2 regions of the Rhodococcus sp. IEGM 1408 genome follow, and region 2 is predicted to be linked to the other one. Evidence: riboswitches for the same ligand, from Rfam matches in the RefSeq annotation. Region 2 holds a riboswitch; the other holds the start of a gene.
The links. A riboswitch is a leader RNA that binds a small molecule or an ion and turns the genes downstream of it on or off. The one in region 2 is predicted to bind cyclic di-AMP.
Positions count from the first base shown of each region.

Region 1: it holds a riboswitch for cyclic di-AMP, as region 2 does, so the genes downstream of both, R4P08_RS07205 (transglycosylase family protein) here and R4P08_RS11540 (C40 family peptidase) in region 2, are expected to answer to the same signal.

Region 1 covers NZ_JAWLRW010000003.1:409,669-416,582, reverse strand. Annotated here, with positions in the region: gene R4P08_RS07220 (DNA repair helicase XPB) at 1-934, opposite strand, end outside; gene R4P08_RS07215 (helicase-associated domain-containing protein) at 1,013-3,391, opposite strand; gene R4P08_RS07210 (hypothetical protein) at 3,491-3,688, shown strand; gene R4P08_RS07205 (transglycosylase family protein) at 3,817-4,446, opposite strand; cyclic di-AMP (ydaO/yuaA leader) riboswitch at 4,458-4,615, opposite strand; gene R4P08_RS07200 (hypothetical protein) at 4,793-5,074, opposite strand; gene R4P08_RS07195 (cold-shock protein) at 5,193-5,597, shown strand; gene R4P08_RS07190 (DUF2771 family protein) at 5,607-6,116, opposite strand; gene R4P08_RS07185 (MFS transporter) at 6,113-6,914, opposite strand, start outside.
Region 2 covers NZ_JAWLRW010000006.1:190,011-196,924, reverse strand. Annotated here, with positions in the region: gene R4P08_RS11560 (cytochrome c) at 1-717, opposite strand, end outside; gene R4P08_RS11555 (heme-copper oxidase subunit III) at 774-1,385, opposite strand; gene trpD (anthranilate phosphoribosyltransferase) at 1,672-2,736, shown strand; gene R4P08_RS11545 (DEDD exonuclease domain-containing protein) at 2,717-4,360, opposite strand; cyclic di-AMP (ydaO/yuaA leader) riboswitch at 4,948-5,099, shown strand; gene R4P08_RS11540 (C40 family peptidase) at 5,112-5,720, shown strand; gene R4P08_RS11535 (NlpC/P60 family protein) at 5,911-6,914, shown strand, end outside.

The DNA of each region.
Region 1 (6,914 bases), on a different contig from region 2:
TCCGGAACACCGGGGCGGGGAGCAGGTGCACCTCGTCGTAGATCATCAGACCCCAGTCACGGGAGTCGAACAGCTCGAGCGCGCGGTGCACGCCCTTGGTCTTGCGGGTGACCACCTGGTACGTGGCGATGGTGACCGGGCGGATCTCCTTGCGCTCGCCCGAGTACTCACCGATCTCGTCCTCGGTGAGCGTGGTCCGGGCCAGCAGTTCGCGCTTCCACTGCCGACCGGCGACGGTGTTGGTCACCAGGATGAGGGTGGTGGCCTTGGCGCGGGCCATGGCGGCCGCCCCGACCATCGTCTTGCCCGCTCCACACGGCAGCACCACCACGCCGGACCCGCCCGCCCAGAACGAGTCCGCGGCCATCTGCTGATAGTCCCGCAGTTCCCAGGGCTCGCCCTCGGTCGACAGGTCGATGTCGTGCGCCTCGCCGTCGACGTACCCCGCCAGGTCGTCGGCCGGCCACCCGACCTTGAGCAGCTCCTGCTTGAGGCGGCCCCGCTCGGACGCGTGGACGATGACGGTGTCCGCGTCGATCTCGGCGCCGAGCATGGGGGCGATCTTCTTGTGGCGCCTGATCTCGGCGAGCACGGCCGCGTCGTGGGAGACCAGGGTGAGGCCGTGGACCGGGCTCTTGACCAGCTGCAACCGCCCGTAGCGGTCCATGGTGTCGGCGATGTCCACCAGCAACGGCTGGGGCACCGGGAAGCGCGAATACGTGACCAGCACGTCGACAACCTGCTCGGCGTCGTGCCCGGCGGCCCGGGCGTTCCACAGCGCGAGCGGGGTGATCCGGTAGGTGTGGACGTGCTCGGGGGCGCGCTCGAGCTCGGCGAACGGGGCCAGGGCCTGCCGCGCGTCCTGCGCCTGATCGTGGTCGATCTCCAGCAGCACGGTCTTGTCCGACTGGACGATCAGCGGTCCACCACTCACAGCGTTCTCCTTGGGTTCATCTGGGGCCCGCGTGGGCCCGACCCTCCAGTGTCCTGGAAATCCGGTGAGCGGGTCGGGTCAGCGGGTGGGGTCGAGGTCGGCGACCGAGATGACGCGGTGCAGCGGCAGCGTCACCGGCTCGGCGGATTCGGGCTCGATCCCCTCGATCCGGCCGCCCGTGACGGTCGCCGGGATGATCAAGCGCGACGTCGACCGGCCCTGGGCGTCGACCACGGACACCGTGACCGCGGTCCCGGAGCTGGCGGCCTCGTGCAGGCGCGCGATGGCGGCCTCACCGGTGTACCCGGTGCCCGCACCGCCCCGGGCGGAGCGGACGCGGTCCGCCGAGCGCATCGCGGTGAGCGCCGCACGCAGCTCGGCGGGGGTGGCGGCCCGGGTCGGGACGCGGGGGGCACGCGTGGGTGAGGTGGCGTGGACGCGGGCGACGGGACGGGAGAGCGCGACGACGGCCCCGGAGGTGTCCTCGACGACGGGCGCGAAGCCGTGCTCCCGCAGGGACTCCACGAGGTCCAGCGGCTTGGCCTGGGAGATCAGGACGGTTGGCGCGACGATGCGCAGCGCGCAGCTCTCGGCCACCGCCGACCCCATGACCTGGGCCACCAGCGACGGGTCGTCGCAGCGGAGGAACGACAGCGCGGAGCCCACGCGCAGCCGCCCGTGCCGACGGGCCACATCCTCGATGAGGTAGTCCAACGACTGCGGGACCGGGGTGATCGAGGTGCGGGCCAGCAGCTCCCGGATCCCGGCGGCCGTGCTCCCCGAGTCGAGGGCCCTGCGCAGCGAGGTCTCGGTGACGCGGTAGGTGATGGCGGCGCCGGCGGACTCGACGTCGGCCAGGAGCGCGAACTCCGCGGCGAGCTCCGGCACCAGCGGCCCGGGCGCCAGGATGGTGAGGTCCGCCTGGACGATCACCTCGGAGACGGGGTCGGGAAGCGCTGCGGTGAGGATCGGCTCGAGGTCGTCGACGCCAGGGGCGCCGGTGGCGGGGGACCCCGCGGTGGCGGAACCCGCGGCCAGGAGCCTGGCCGCGCTGGTGGCGGTGGTCCCGACGACGAGGCCGAGCCGTCGCGCCTCGAGGACGGTCTCCGTGCACGGCCGGGATCCCGCGCGGGAGAACCACACCGGCGAGAACCAGCGCACCACCTCGGGCAGCAGGGCGTCGCCGGGTTCGGCGGCCGGGTCCAGCTCGGACAGGGCCCGCAGGACCCGGCTCCGTTCGGCGGGAGCCGGCGGTCCGACCGGGTCGCCGAGGGCCGGGACGGTGCCGCCGCCCTCGATCTCGGAACCGACCCGCCACGGCGCGCGGGGCATCGACCACCAGGCCAGGACGAGTTCGGCCCACCGGCGCGCGGGCTCGCGGGCCGACCACACGTCGGCCGCCTCCGTGGGCGCCCACACCGAGTCGAAGGCGGAGTCGCCGACGTCGGCGTCTCCCACCGCGAGCAGCCCGGCGCCCGCGAGGACCTCGAGCAGCAGGGGGAGTTCTCGCGGGTCGAGAGCAGCGGACCGGGCGACGCGGCGCAGTTCGCGGACGCCCACGCCGCCGGCCTTGAGCGTGGCGGCCGGCAGGACGGACAGCGCCGCGATGACCGCGTCGCACCGGTGGAGCAGGTCCAGGGCGGCCACGCCCGCGGAGGCGTCGGTTCTGGTGGCTGCGGAGGTCGTGGCCGCGGTCCCGGTGGACCTGGTGGCGGCGGCGACGGGCGCCGCCCACGCGGGGGTGTCGAGCAGGGAGGCGCCGTGCGGGCGGGCACCGTGGCGGGCCCGGTCGAGGGTGTGGACGCGGGGGACGACGGCCTCGCCGCCGTCGGCTCCGGTGATCACGGCGAGTCCGGCGTCGGCCAGCTCCGTGGCGGCGGCGCGGACGGTCTCCGACGCTCCGGACCCGAGGGCTCCGACCGGCGAGCGGCCGCGGGCGATGGCCTCGAGGACACCGAGCGCCCGGGCGGACAATCCGTTCCACGCGGTCTCGAGGTCCGCGCCGGCGGGCTCACCGGGTTGCGGCGCGATGACGGGGGCCGAGTCGACCGCGGCCCCGGTGACGGGAACGATCCGGGCGCGGGACTCGTCACCCCAGAGCAGCGCGAGTTCGCGGAGGGTGTGCACGGAGGTGCGGAAGGCCGGGTCGTCGTCGTCGACACCCAGTCGCCCCGACACCGCGCGGAGTGGGACGGGACCGGAACCGGCGCCGAGCTCGGCGATGGTGGCCAGGACCAGCAGGTCCGGCCAGGTCAGGGTGCCCATAGCGCGGGCGGTCGACGCCGGCAGCCGCAGGCGGGAGGCGAGGACGTCGAGCGAGGCCGGGGGAGGGTTGGCCACGTCCGGGCGCAGCACGCACAGCCGGACGAGGGCGTCGTCGGGCAGGCCGGCCAGCCAGGCGGGGAAGTCCGGTTCTCCGCTGGCGGCGTGTCGGGGCGTGGTGCGCGAGGGCGACATATCCTTCCAGCCTAGTGAGAAGCCGTCGGACCAGAGCCGGTGCGGGTGGTATCTGACCCGGTTGCTGACGAATCGGGCGCGAGGTGAGACACTACCGGTGTGGCTGCCAAGAAACTGACCTACGACAACCCGGGATGGCCCGACGCCTCGTTCGGCGAGCACCCGGTGACCGAACTAGCTGCGCTGGTCGCGGGAGGACTGTCCCCCTTCGGGCAGGAGATCTTCCCGTTGCCGCAGGAGCGCCTGAACTACGTTCACCCGGTGACGGTGATCAACAAGGGTGTCCGGTCACGCTGACCCCGGCCGCCTGCGCACGCGAAACGGGCCGCCACTCCCTGTAGGGGGTGGCGGCCCGTTTCTCGTGGTCGGGTTCGACCGGTATCAGTCGGCCGGCGCTCGGCCGGCCGGTGTCACTCGGCCGGAGCTCAGTTCAGGTAGGCGGCGACGAAGCCGTCGACGGCCTTCTGGTTGCCGGCGTAGGCAGCGTCCACGAGGGCCTTGTTGGCCTCGTAGCCGCCGGAGATCGGCAGCGCGATGCCGCGGCTCTCGGCGAACGCGGAGAGCGTCGCGACGTGAGCGGCGGCGGAGACGGCCTCCGGGGTGGCGGGCGCGGCCGGCGCAGCGGCGACCGGTGCGGCGGGCGCCGGCTGGGCCACGTCACGCGGCGTCGGGGCGGAGTTCAGGCCCAGCTTGGCCGAGCAGGCGGGCCATGCGCCCCAGCCCTGACCGGCGAGGGTCTTCTCGGCGACCGCGATCTGCTGCTCACGGGTGGCCTGGTTGGCGGTCGGCGCGTACTGGGTGCCGCCGTAGGCCGCCCAGGTGCTCGGCGAGAACTGCACGCCGCCCTGGTAGCCGTTGCCGGTGTTGATGGCCCAGTTGCCGCCGGCCTCACACTGCGCCAGACGGTCCCAGTCGGAGTCCGGGGCGGCGTTGGCGGCCGGGGCCAGGGCGAGCCCGGCGGCGGAGAAGGCGGTGCCCGCGAGGACGACCTTCACAGCGGTCCTCGGCGCGGAGGAGGTGGTGGCGGTGCGGTGGCGTCCGTTGTATGAAGTCATGTACACGTCAGTCCTTTTCACTCTGTGCCTACGAGGTGAGCTGTCGGGTTCGGACGAGTGCGCCCGGCCGCCTGCGGCGGCTTAACCCCAAGGCGACCTGTGGTCGCCGGCCCGTGGTGGGCCCTGATGTGGGTCCCCCGTCCCCGCCCGGTAACGGTCAAAGTCGCATCGTCCGCAGGGCGGGGTTCGGAGGTGCGTCCGATGCCGACTCGCTGACGAGCCTGGGGAGAACAGTAGCGGGCTGATGCCGGATCGTCACCATTCTGAGACAAATGCTTCTCGCGCAGGTCGCGGCAGGCGCTGTTATCTGCTCGTTACCTGGAGGTTCGCCGGAAGGTGGGTTCGGTCACACCCGGGGCGGTCGGGAGCCGAGGATGGCGTAGAGCAGGCCCAGGAGGAATCCGGCCGGGGTGAAGATGATGGCGCCGAGGTAGAGGAGCGTGGGGGCGTCCCGGCCGATGACGAACGGGGTGGCCGCGGCGAGGATCGTGAACACCACGCCGAGGGCGAACACGGCCATTGCCGCGAAGAACAGGCCTCGGCGCCGGGGGCGGGTCGGAGCGGGCGCGACCGCGTCGGGTGCCCAGGGGTCGAGGTCGTCGGCGGGGCGTCGGTCGTCTGAGGTCACACCGGGAGGTTACCGGCCGGGGACGGGCGGGGACCAACGCGCGGCGAGGGTAGTCTCGGTGCCCTGAGAAGTCGACGGCCACGCGTGCGTGCGGGGCCGGGTGGAGAGGTGGATCGCGGTGCCCAGCGGCAAGGTCAAGTGGTACGACGCGGAGAAGGGCTTCGGCTTCCTCTCACAGGAGGGCGGGGAGGACGTCTACGTCCGGTCCGAGGCGCTCCCGGAAGGGGTGGAGGCACTCCGGCCCCGTCAGCGCGTGGAGTTCGACATGGTCTCCGGCCGCCGTGGACCCCAGGCTCTCCGGGTGGTGGTCCACGAGGACCTCCCCACGATCGCGGAGGAGCGCGCCCCGCGTGGCGGACCCAAGAGGTCGCCCGATGAACTGCACGGGATGGTGGAGGACATGATCAAGGTCCTCGAGACGGCCGTCCAGCCGGAGCTGCGGCGCGGCCACCGGCCCGATCACAAGCTGTCGGGACGCGTGGCCTCCGTGCTCCGGGCGATCGCGCGCGAACTGGACGCTTGATCCGGCCCGCTAGTCGTCATAGGTGAAGCCGACCGACCACTCGCCGTTGAGGATCGACTCCGAACCGTCGGAGGCGTAGACGAGCGCGACCGCCTGGATGGCCAGACCCTCGATCCGGCCCTCGTCAACGGTCGTGACGGGGATCAGCAGCTCGCCGGGGCCTCCCGGTTCGACCGTGTACTCCCGCACGCCGTCCCCGCGGACCTCATAGATGTTGAGGGTGGCGTCGCGGAGCTCGACCGGTAGCCGGACCGTGAGGGTGTGCTCACCGCGGACGGTGAACGCGCCGACCGGGTTGGTGTACGCGGTCCCGTCGAGGTCCGCGGCGGTGAAGGGGAGTACCTCGACGTGGTCGCGATCGGTGGCGACCGTGACGGAGGGGATCGCCCCGAAGCGGGAGACCGAACCCTGCCACGCACCCACGATCGCGGCGATCATGATGACCATCCAGGCCAGGATCGCCCAGGTGACAGGGCGGACGCGGGGACCGGACGTGGGGGCTGCGCTGCGGGGACTCACTCCTCCATTCTGCCGAGCGGGCGCGCACCGGGCGCACGGGGGTCGCGCGGCGCCCCCGGGAACCGGGGTCTGTTACCGCCGAACCCCGGCACGAGGGTCGACCCCCGGGCGGTGAGCAGCGACTGCGTGAACAGCAGGGCGCCGACCACCGCGATGACGGAGAAACCCACGACGAAGTCCGGCGGCAGCAGGACGCCCAGCGCGCCGCCCGAGACCCACGCGAGCTGCAGAGCCGTCTCGGACCGGCCGAAGGCGGACGAGCGCGCGGAGTCCGGGATGTCGGTCTGGATCGAGGCATCGAGCGCCACCTTGCCCAGGGCGCTGCACGCCGCGGCGATGAGTGCGAGGACGGCTGCCGCCCAGATGGTGCCGAGGAACGCCGCGACCACCGCCGCCGACAGCGCGGCCCCCGCCGCGGTCGTGGTGATCCGACCCGGTCGGCCCAGCGGGAGCCGCGAGCCCACCGCGTTGCCCGCGAAGGTGCCCAGGCCCCCTGCCACGCCCGCGATCGCGAGGATCCCGGCCTGTTCGGCGGCCGTGGCGTTCTCCTGGGCCTTGGCGACGAACGCCAGGTACAAGGTGAGGAAACCGGTCATGAAACGGACCATGGACACGGCCCACAGATCGGCGAGGACCTGCCGCCCCAGGGGGCGCGTGAGAACGGCCCTGAGCCCGCTGGTGAGCGACTGCCCGGAGCCCATGCGCAGCGTCGCGGACTCCTCCTCGGGCGAGGCCTCGGCGTGCGCGGGGATGGTCATCGCGACGTACGCCGCAACGAGCGCGATCGTGGCGAGCAGC
Region 2 (6,914 bases):
AGGCGTCAGTTGACGGTCCGAGAACTTGGGCATGTTCTGCGGACCGGTGAGCATGGCCTGGTAGATCTCCTGCTCGTTGGCAGGGTCGAGAGTGGGGGCGTACTTTCCGGCCGACAGCGCGCCGCCGCGACCGGTGAAGTTGTGGCACGAGGCGCAGTTCAGGCGGAACAGTTCAGAACCGCGCGCCACTTCCTCGGCAGTGCTGTTCCCCGACGCGCCACGCAGGCTTCCCTGGGCGATCGACCCGTCCGGATCGGTCACGAGTGCGGGGCCACCACCGTGGAGGTCGACGTACGCCGCGAGCGCCATGATCTGGTGCTCGTTGTAGCGCGGCTTCTTCCGCTGCGCCTGGGCCTCGTTGTTGGCCGCCGGCATACGACCGGAATGGACCTGGAAGTACGTCGCGCCGGCGCCCGTGCCCACGAGCGAGGGGCCGCGGTCGTCGACGCCCTGGAGGTTCTGGCCGTGGCAGGTGATGCAGGCGACGTCATAGATCGACTTGCCCTCGGCGATGAGCGCGGCCTGGTCCTGCTGTGCCGTCGCGACCTGCGGCTCGGGAACGACAGCCGTGGCGATGGCTCCGGCGCCGAGGAGGCCGGCGGCGATGACGAGCGCGCCGGACGCCTTACGACGGCGCCTGGACGAGGCCGGTCGCGCCGGAGTACCCGTGGGCTCCGGCGACGGCGTGTCCGCAGCGGGTGGGTGAGGTGAGTTCATTGTGAGTTCCCTTTGGAGTTGGGACCTGCTGGACACAGCGTCCTGCGGCCAGCTGACTACTGGATGAAGTAGATGGTGACGAAGAGGCCGATCCAGACCACGTCGACGAAGTGCCAGTAGTAGGAGACGACGATGGCCGCCGTGGCCTGGGCGGGGGTGAACCGGGACATCGTGGTCCGCATGATGAGGACGACGAACGCCAGGACGCCCGCCAGGACGTGGAGCCCGTGGAAGCCGGTGGTGATGAAGAAGACGGATCCGTAGACGCTCGACGAGATCGTGACGCCCTCGAGGTAGAGCATCGCGTACTCGTACGTCTGGCCGAGCAGGAAGACGCTGCCCATCACGGCGGAGATCGCGTACCAGCGGCGGAGTCCGAAGACGTCGCCCTGTTCGGCGGCGAAGACGCCCATCTGGCACGTGAACGACGACGCGACGAGGATCACTGTGATCGTCAACGCGAAGGGCACGTTCAGGTGCACCGGATAGGAGGGCCAGTCACCTCCCGAGTTCGCCTTGGAGACGAAGTACATCGCGAACAGTCCCGCGAAGAACATCAACTCCTGGGACAACCAGATGATGGTGCCCACGCTGACCATATTCGGCCGGTTCAGCGAATGAACACGCTGGGCCATGGCCGATCCTGAAGTTTCTACTGCGCTCGTCACGAGGCCAAGTATGACCCCTGAGGTGGGCGGAGTCATCATGGACCCCCGATTTCGGCGTGTCCTGACGTCGTTTGTGCAGGTCGGTTTGAGAACTAGTCATCGGCACCCCGGAAACCACACCCCATGCCGGGGCTATCAGGGGCTTCTCAGGCTGATCGGTGGGTGGCCGGATACCAGCGACCAAGGGTGCCCGCGGGCGGGATTGACGCCGCTGGTGGCACGATTGCCGACGTGCGGACCGTCGACGCTGACGGTCCGGTCGTCACAGGGAGAGAGGTCGGGACAGGTGGGGAGTTCGGCAGCAGTCAACGGGGGCCGGTCGTGGCCCGGGGTGCTCGGCACGCTCACCGCGGGTGACGACCTGGATCCGGCGGACGCCGGGTGGGCGATGGCCAGGATCATGGAGGGCGTCGCGACGGACGCGCAGATCGCGGCCTTCGGCGTGGCGCTGAACATGAAGGGTGTCACCGGCCCGGAGCTCGACGCGCTCTCCTCGACGATGCTCGACTTCTCGCGCCGTGTGCCCACCTCGCGCCCCTGCGTCGACATCGTCGGTACGGGCGGCGACCGCCAGGGCACGGTCAACATCTCCACCATGTCCGCGCTCGTCGTGAGCGCGTGTGGGGTTCCCGTGGTCAAGCACGGTAACCGGGCCGCCTCGTCAAAGAGCGGTGGGGCGGACGTCCTCGAGGCGCTGGGAGTGGCGATCGATCTGGGCCCGGAGCAGGTGGCCCGCTGCGTGGAGGAGATCGGTGTGGCCTTCTGCTTCGCGCCGGTGTTCCATCCCGCTCTCCGCTTTGCCGCAGCGCCTCGACGCGAGATCGGCATCCCGACCGTGTTCAACATCCTCGGGCCGCTGACCAACCCGGCCGCGCCGTCGGCCAACCTCATCGGGTGCGCCTTCGGGCATCTGATGATGGTGATGGCCGAGGTGTTCGCGCTCCGCGGACGGTCGGCGCTGGTGGTCCGCGGATCCGATGGCCTGGACGAGATCACCATGACGGGCCCGACGCGCGTCCTGCGGGTGGCCGGCGGACACATCGACGACGACGAGATCGCTCCCGGCGACTTTGGCATGGAGACGTGTTCGATCGAGGAACTGCGTGGTGGGGACGCCCAGCACAACGCCGGCGTCGCCCGGGACCTGATCGCGGGCGAGAAGGGCCCGGTTCGCGACGCCGTGCTGCTGAACTCGGCGGCAGCACTGGTGGCATTCGACGGGCTCGATCGGGGAGCCGATCTGAGGTCCGCGATGTCCTCTGCGGTGGATCGCGCTGCCGCGGCGATAGACGACGGCAAGGCGGCCGCACTACTGGAGAGGTGGGCGGCCTTCAGCTCGTCGAGTCGCTGACCTCGGGCTCGCGGACACCGGCGGCGGCGCGTTCTGCCCGGTCCGCCCAGTCGTTCAGGGTGTGCGCCCCGTCGAGGGGGAGCACCCAGCTGCCCTCGACGGTGACGATGCGGGTGGGCGCCGAGTCGATCCAGCGGTGGACGTTGCCGATCTCGGCTGCCGTGGCCCCGGCCAGCGGGCCCGGGCCGGGCAGGACGGTGGTGGCCGCCGCCCGGAGCGAGTCGATCACGGGGAGCGGTGCCGCTCCCGTGGGAACGGTCCCGGATGCCGCCAGACGTCCGTGTCGAACGATCGCCACCGACCAGGTCCTGGGGAGGCCGGCCTGCACCAGTACCAACTCGGTCAGGCCCGCGGTGGCGGCCAGCTCCTGTTGGCGGGCGAGGATCCGGACGAGGGTGGCGGCCCGGTCGCGGAGGCGGGCCGCGCGCTCGAAGGCGCCGTCGGCCGCGAGTTCGTCGATCCGGGCCACGACCGCCCGGAGTGGGGCGGAGTCCCGACCGGTCACCAGGGCAGCCCAGGCTCCCGTGTCCGGTGCCCCGTCGCCGGCCTCGGATAGGTCCAGCCACGCGGATCGGGCGTCGTCCGCCCGCCGGAACGGCCCCACGGCGAACGGGTGCTCCGGGTTCCGGGTGACCTGCCCGCGGATCGCCCGTCCCGATGGGGGCGCGAGCCACCACCCGCGGCGGGGGCTGCGGGAGCATCGGTTGAACGGTGGTTGCAGGGAGTCGATCAGCCGCTCCTCGACCGTCCATGCCTCCAGTAAGTGGGTGCACGGCACCGACTCGACCGCAGCCGCCAGCCCGACCATCGTCCGCATCCTCCCGCGGGCGTCCCCGCCCGAGTAATAGGAGCGGGCTCTGCGGCGGACGGCTCCCGATGACCCGACGTACAGCGGACCGCCGGCCTCGTCCCGGAAGATGTAGACACCTGGGCCGGACGTCAGCGACTCGGTCAACGAGGAGCGGCGCCGCACCTCCGGGGTGAGGCGACCGTCGTAGGCGCGGAGTTCCGAGACCGTGCCCACCCCGCAGTCGCCGACCCGGGAGATGAGGGCGTGCAGGACGTCGACCGTGGCACGGGCGTCCTGGAGGGCACGGTGATTGGGTTCGACGGTGGACCCGAGATGAGCGGCGAGTACGCCGAGCCGGTGTCCGCGGGTCTCACCCCGATGGAGTACGCGGCGGGCGAGGGCGAGGGTGCAGACAGACGGCGGATCGGGCCACGGGTGTCCGGTGGTCGCGGCGGCGGCGCGGAGGAATCCGAGGTCGAACCGTGCGTTGTGGGCGACCAGGACGGCTCCGCGGGAGAACTCCAGGAATGTCGCCATCACCTCGCCGAGCGACGGGGCTCCGATCAGATCCCCGGGGACGATTCCCGTGAGCCGGCTGATGTGTCGCGGCAGCGAGCCGGAGATGGCGACGAACGTGGACAGCTCGGCCCGCACCTCTCCGCCCTGTACGCGGACGGCTCCGATCTCGGTGATCTCATCCGTGCCCGGCCTGGTCCCGGTGGTCTCCAGGTCCACCACGACGAACGTGACCTCGGACAACAGCGGTTCGAGCTGGTCAAACGTTCCCTGGGCGCCGGACGTGGCGGCAGGGACTCGCGTGGTGCTCGGGGACATGGACCAGACGGTAGCCCCCGGGTCCGACATCGATAAGGAGTGAGGCTGGGTAGTGGGGCTGGGTGGTGGGGCCGGGTAGAGGGACCGGGGAGTGGGGTCGCTTGTGGTCCCGGCCTGGATCGGGATGTCGGACCCCTCTCCTATGGTCGGCACCGGTCGGTCGACAGGGTTGGTTCGTCGGCAGGGTTCGTCGACAGGGTTCGTCGACAGGGTTCGTCGACACCGACTCGTGGATCGCGGGCTGGTAACGAATGGGCAACACGCCCAGGACGGAGTGTGAGGTAGATCATGTTCTCAATGGATTGCGCGCGGTGTCCGGCTCGGCCGGGGCGGTGCGAGGGGTGCATCGTGTCAGTGCTCCTCTCGGGGAACCCGCAGCTAGACCAGCTATCGGAGGAGTCTTGCGGCTACGTGCTGGAGCCGGCCGTCCGTTCGGCGATCGAGGTGCTCATGGATGTCGGAATGGTCTCGACGGTCCAGATCATGGCTAGGAACACCGCCGCCTAGGGGAAGGACTGGACTTCGACGAGATGGTTTCGTAACCTTTTCGAGACCTCGGAAGTCATCGCCCACCTACCGGTGGGCAGCCGGGGTCACCACCTAAGCGCCCGTGAGGGCGCACCGGGGAACCAAGATCTACTGGGGTGAATCGCTCGGAGGCCGAGAGGCACAGAGAGCGTAGGACAGACTTCCGTGTCCGAACCCGTCAGCTAACCCGGTCGGTGTACAGGAAGAAAGAGGACAGACTTTCGTGGGAACCCACAGCATCAAGACCAGCCCGACCGGTTTCCGCGTCGCCGCCGCCGGACTGCTCGCAGCCGGTGCCGCAGTCGCCGGCGCCGGTACCGCCGCCGCCGCGCCCGTGACCGTCGACGTCCCCGTCGAGCTCCGTCTCCCCGGCGTGCCGACCCAGGTCACCGTCGACCTCCCCGAGGGCATCGTCCTCCCGGCCGGTCTCGCCCAGGTCGCGCAGGCCGCCCCCGTCGAGTTCGCCGCTCCGGCGCCGCAGATCTCGACCGGCCAGCGCATCCTCGAGGCCGCCAGCACCCGCGTGGGTTCGCCCTACGTGTGGGGCGCCACCGGCCCCAGCTCGTTCGACTGCTCCGGCCTGACCTCCTGGGCCCACAAGGAGGCGGGCATCTCCATCCCGCGCACCAGTGGGGCCCAGATCGGCGGCGGCACCCAGGTCACCAAGTCCGACCTGCAGCCCGGCGACATCGTCGCCTTCTACAGTGGCGCCAGCCACGTGGGCCTCTACGCCGGCAACGGCCAGGTCCTGCACGCGCCGTCCTCCGGCAGCTCCGTGAGCTACGCCCCGCTGGACTCGATGCCGTTCTACGGCGCGACCCGCTACTACTGAGCCTCCCCGCCCCACGGGATTCCACGAACCCCGCCGATCACCGGTCACGTAACCGGTGTCGGCGGGGTTCGTCGTCTGTACCATCCCGAACAAGGACGATGCACCCAGCTCCAGGGGGCGTCACGCCGTCACCGATGACCGATGACCATGACCGATGAACGATCACCGATTCGAGAGCGTGCCTGTGCCCATGACCCGCAGTGTCCGCGCGGTCGCGATCGTCGCGGCCGCAGGCGCAGTGCTGAGCGCCGGTGTCGCGGCGGCGTCGGCTCAGGACCCGGACCCGGCACCGACGACGACGTCGTGGGCGGCTGTCGATTCGCCGGACGCCTCCGCCGGCGAGGATCTCACAGAACTGACGAGACTGTCCGACGAGGCCGGTGCGCTGGGGGAGGAGCTCCACCTGGCCCGAGCCGAACTCGCCGTCGCCCACGCCGAGCGTGATCGGCGGGAACGCGACGCCGGGGTGGCCGCCGGGCGGGCCGCGCTCGCCCACAACAACGCGTCGCGGGACCAGTCCCTCGTCGATCACCTGGCGACCAGACGCTATCGGATCGGCGAGACCGGCGGCGTGCGGGCGGCCGCGCTCGCCGAGAGCCCGCGCGACCTGGTCGACCGACTCGGGACCCTGCAGCGGCTCTCCGGTGCGACCACCAGTGCCCTCGACGCGTCGCGTGCGGCGTCGGCGGAGGCCGCCCGCTTGCGGGACGACGCCGCGCTGGCCTCCGAGGCGGCTCGGACGTCGGCCGGGGACGCGCAACACCGCGCGGATGAACTCGACCGGCGCTCGGAGGAAATGAGGATGCGGATCGACGAGGTGAGACGTCGCGTGGACGCCCTCTCGGATGCGCAGCGGGCCCGGTGGGCCGGTGGTCCCGTGATGCCCCCGGGCTACGTCGCACCGCCGGTCGACAGCGTCAACTCGGCGGCGCTGCGCGTCGCGCTGTCCAGACTCGGTGCGCCGTACTCCTGGGGTGCCACCGGTCCGTCCGAGTTCGACTGCTCGGGCCTGATGGTGTGGTCGTACGCCCGGGAGGGCAAGACACTACCGCGGTCGAGCCAGGCGCAGGCGGTCTCCGGCGCGCCGGTCGCGATGGCGGACGTCCAACCCGGCGACCTGGTGATCTACAACCCCGGAGCGACACACGTCGGGATGTACGCCGGCGACGGTCTGGTGCTGCACGCACCGACCTA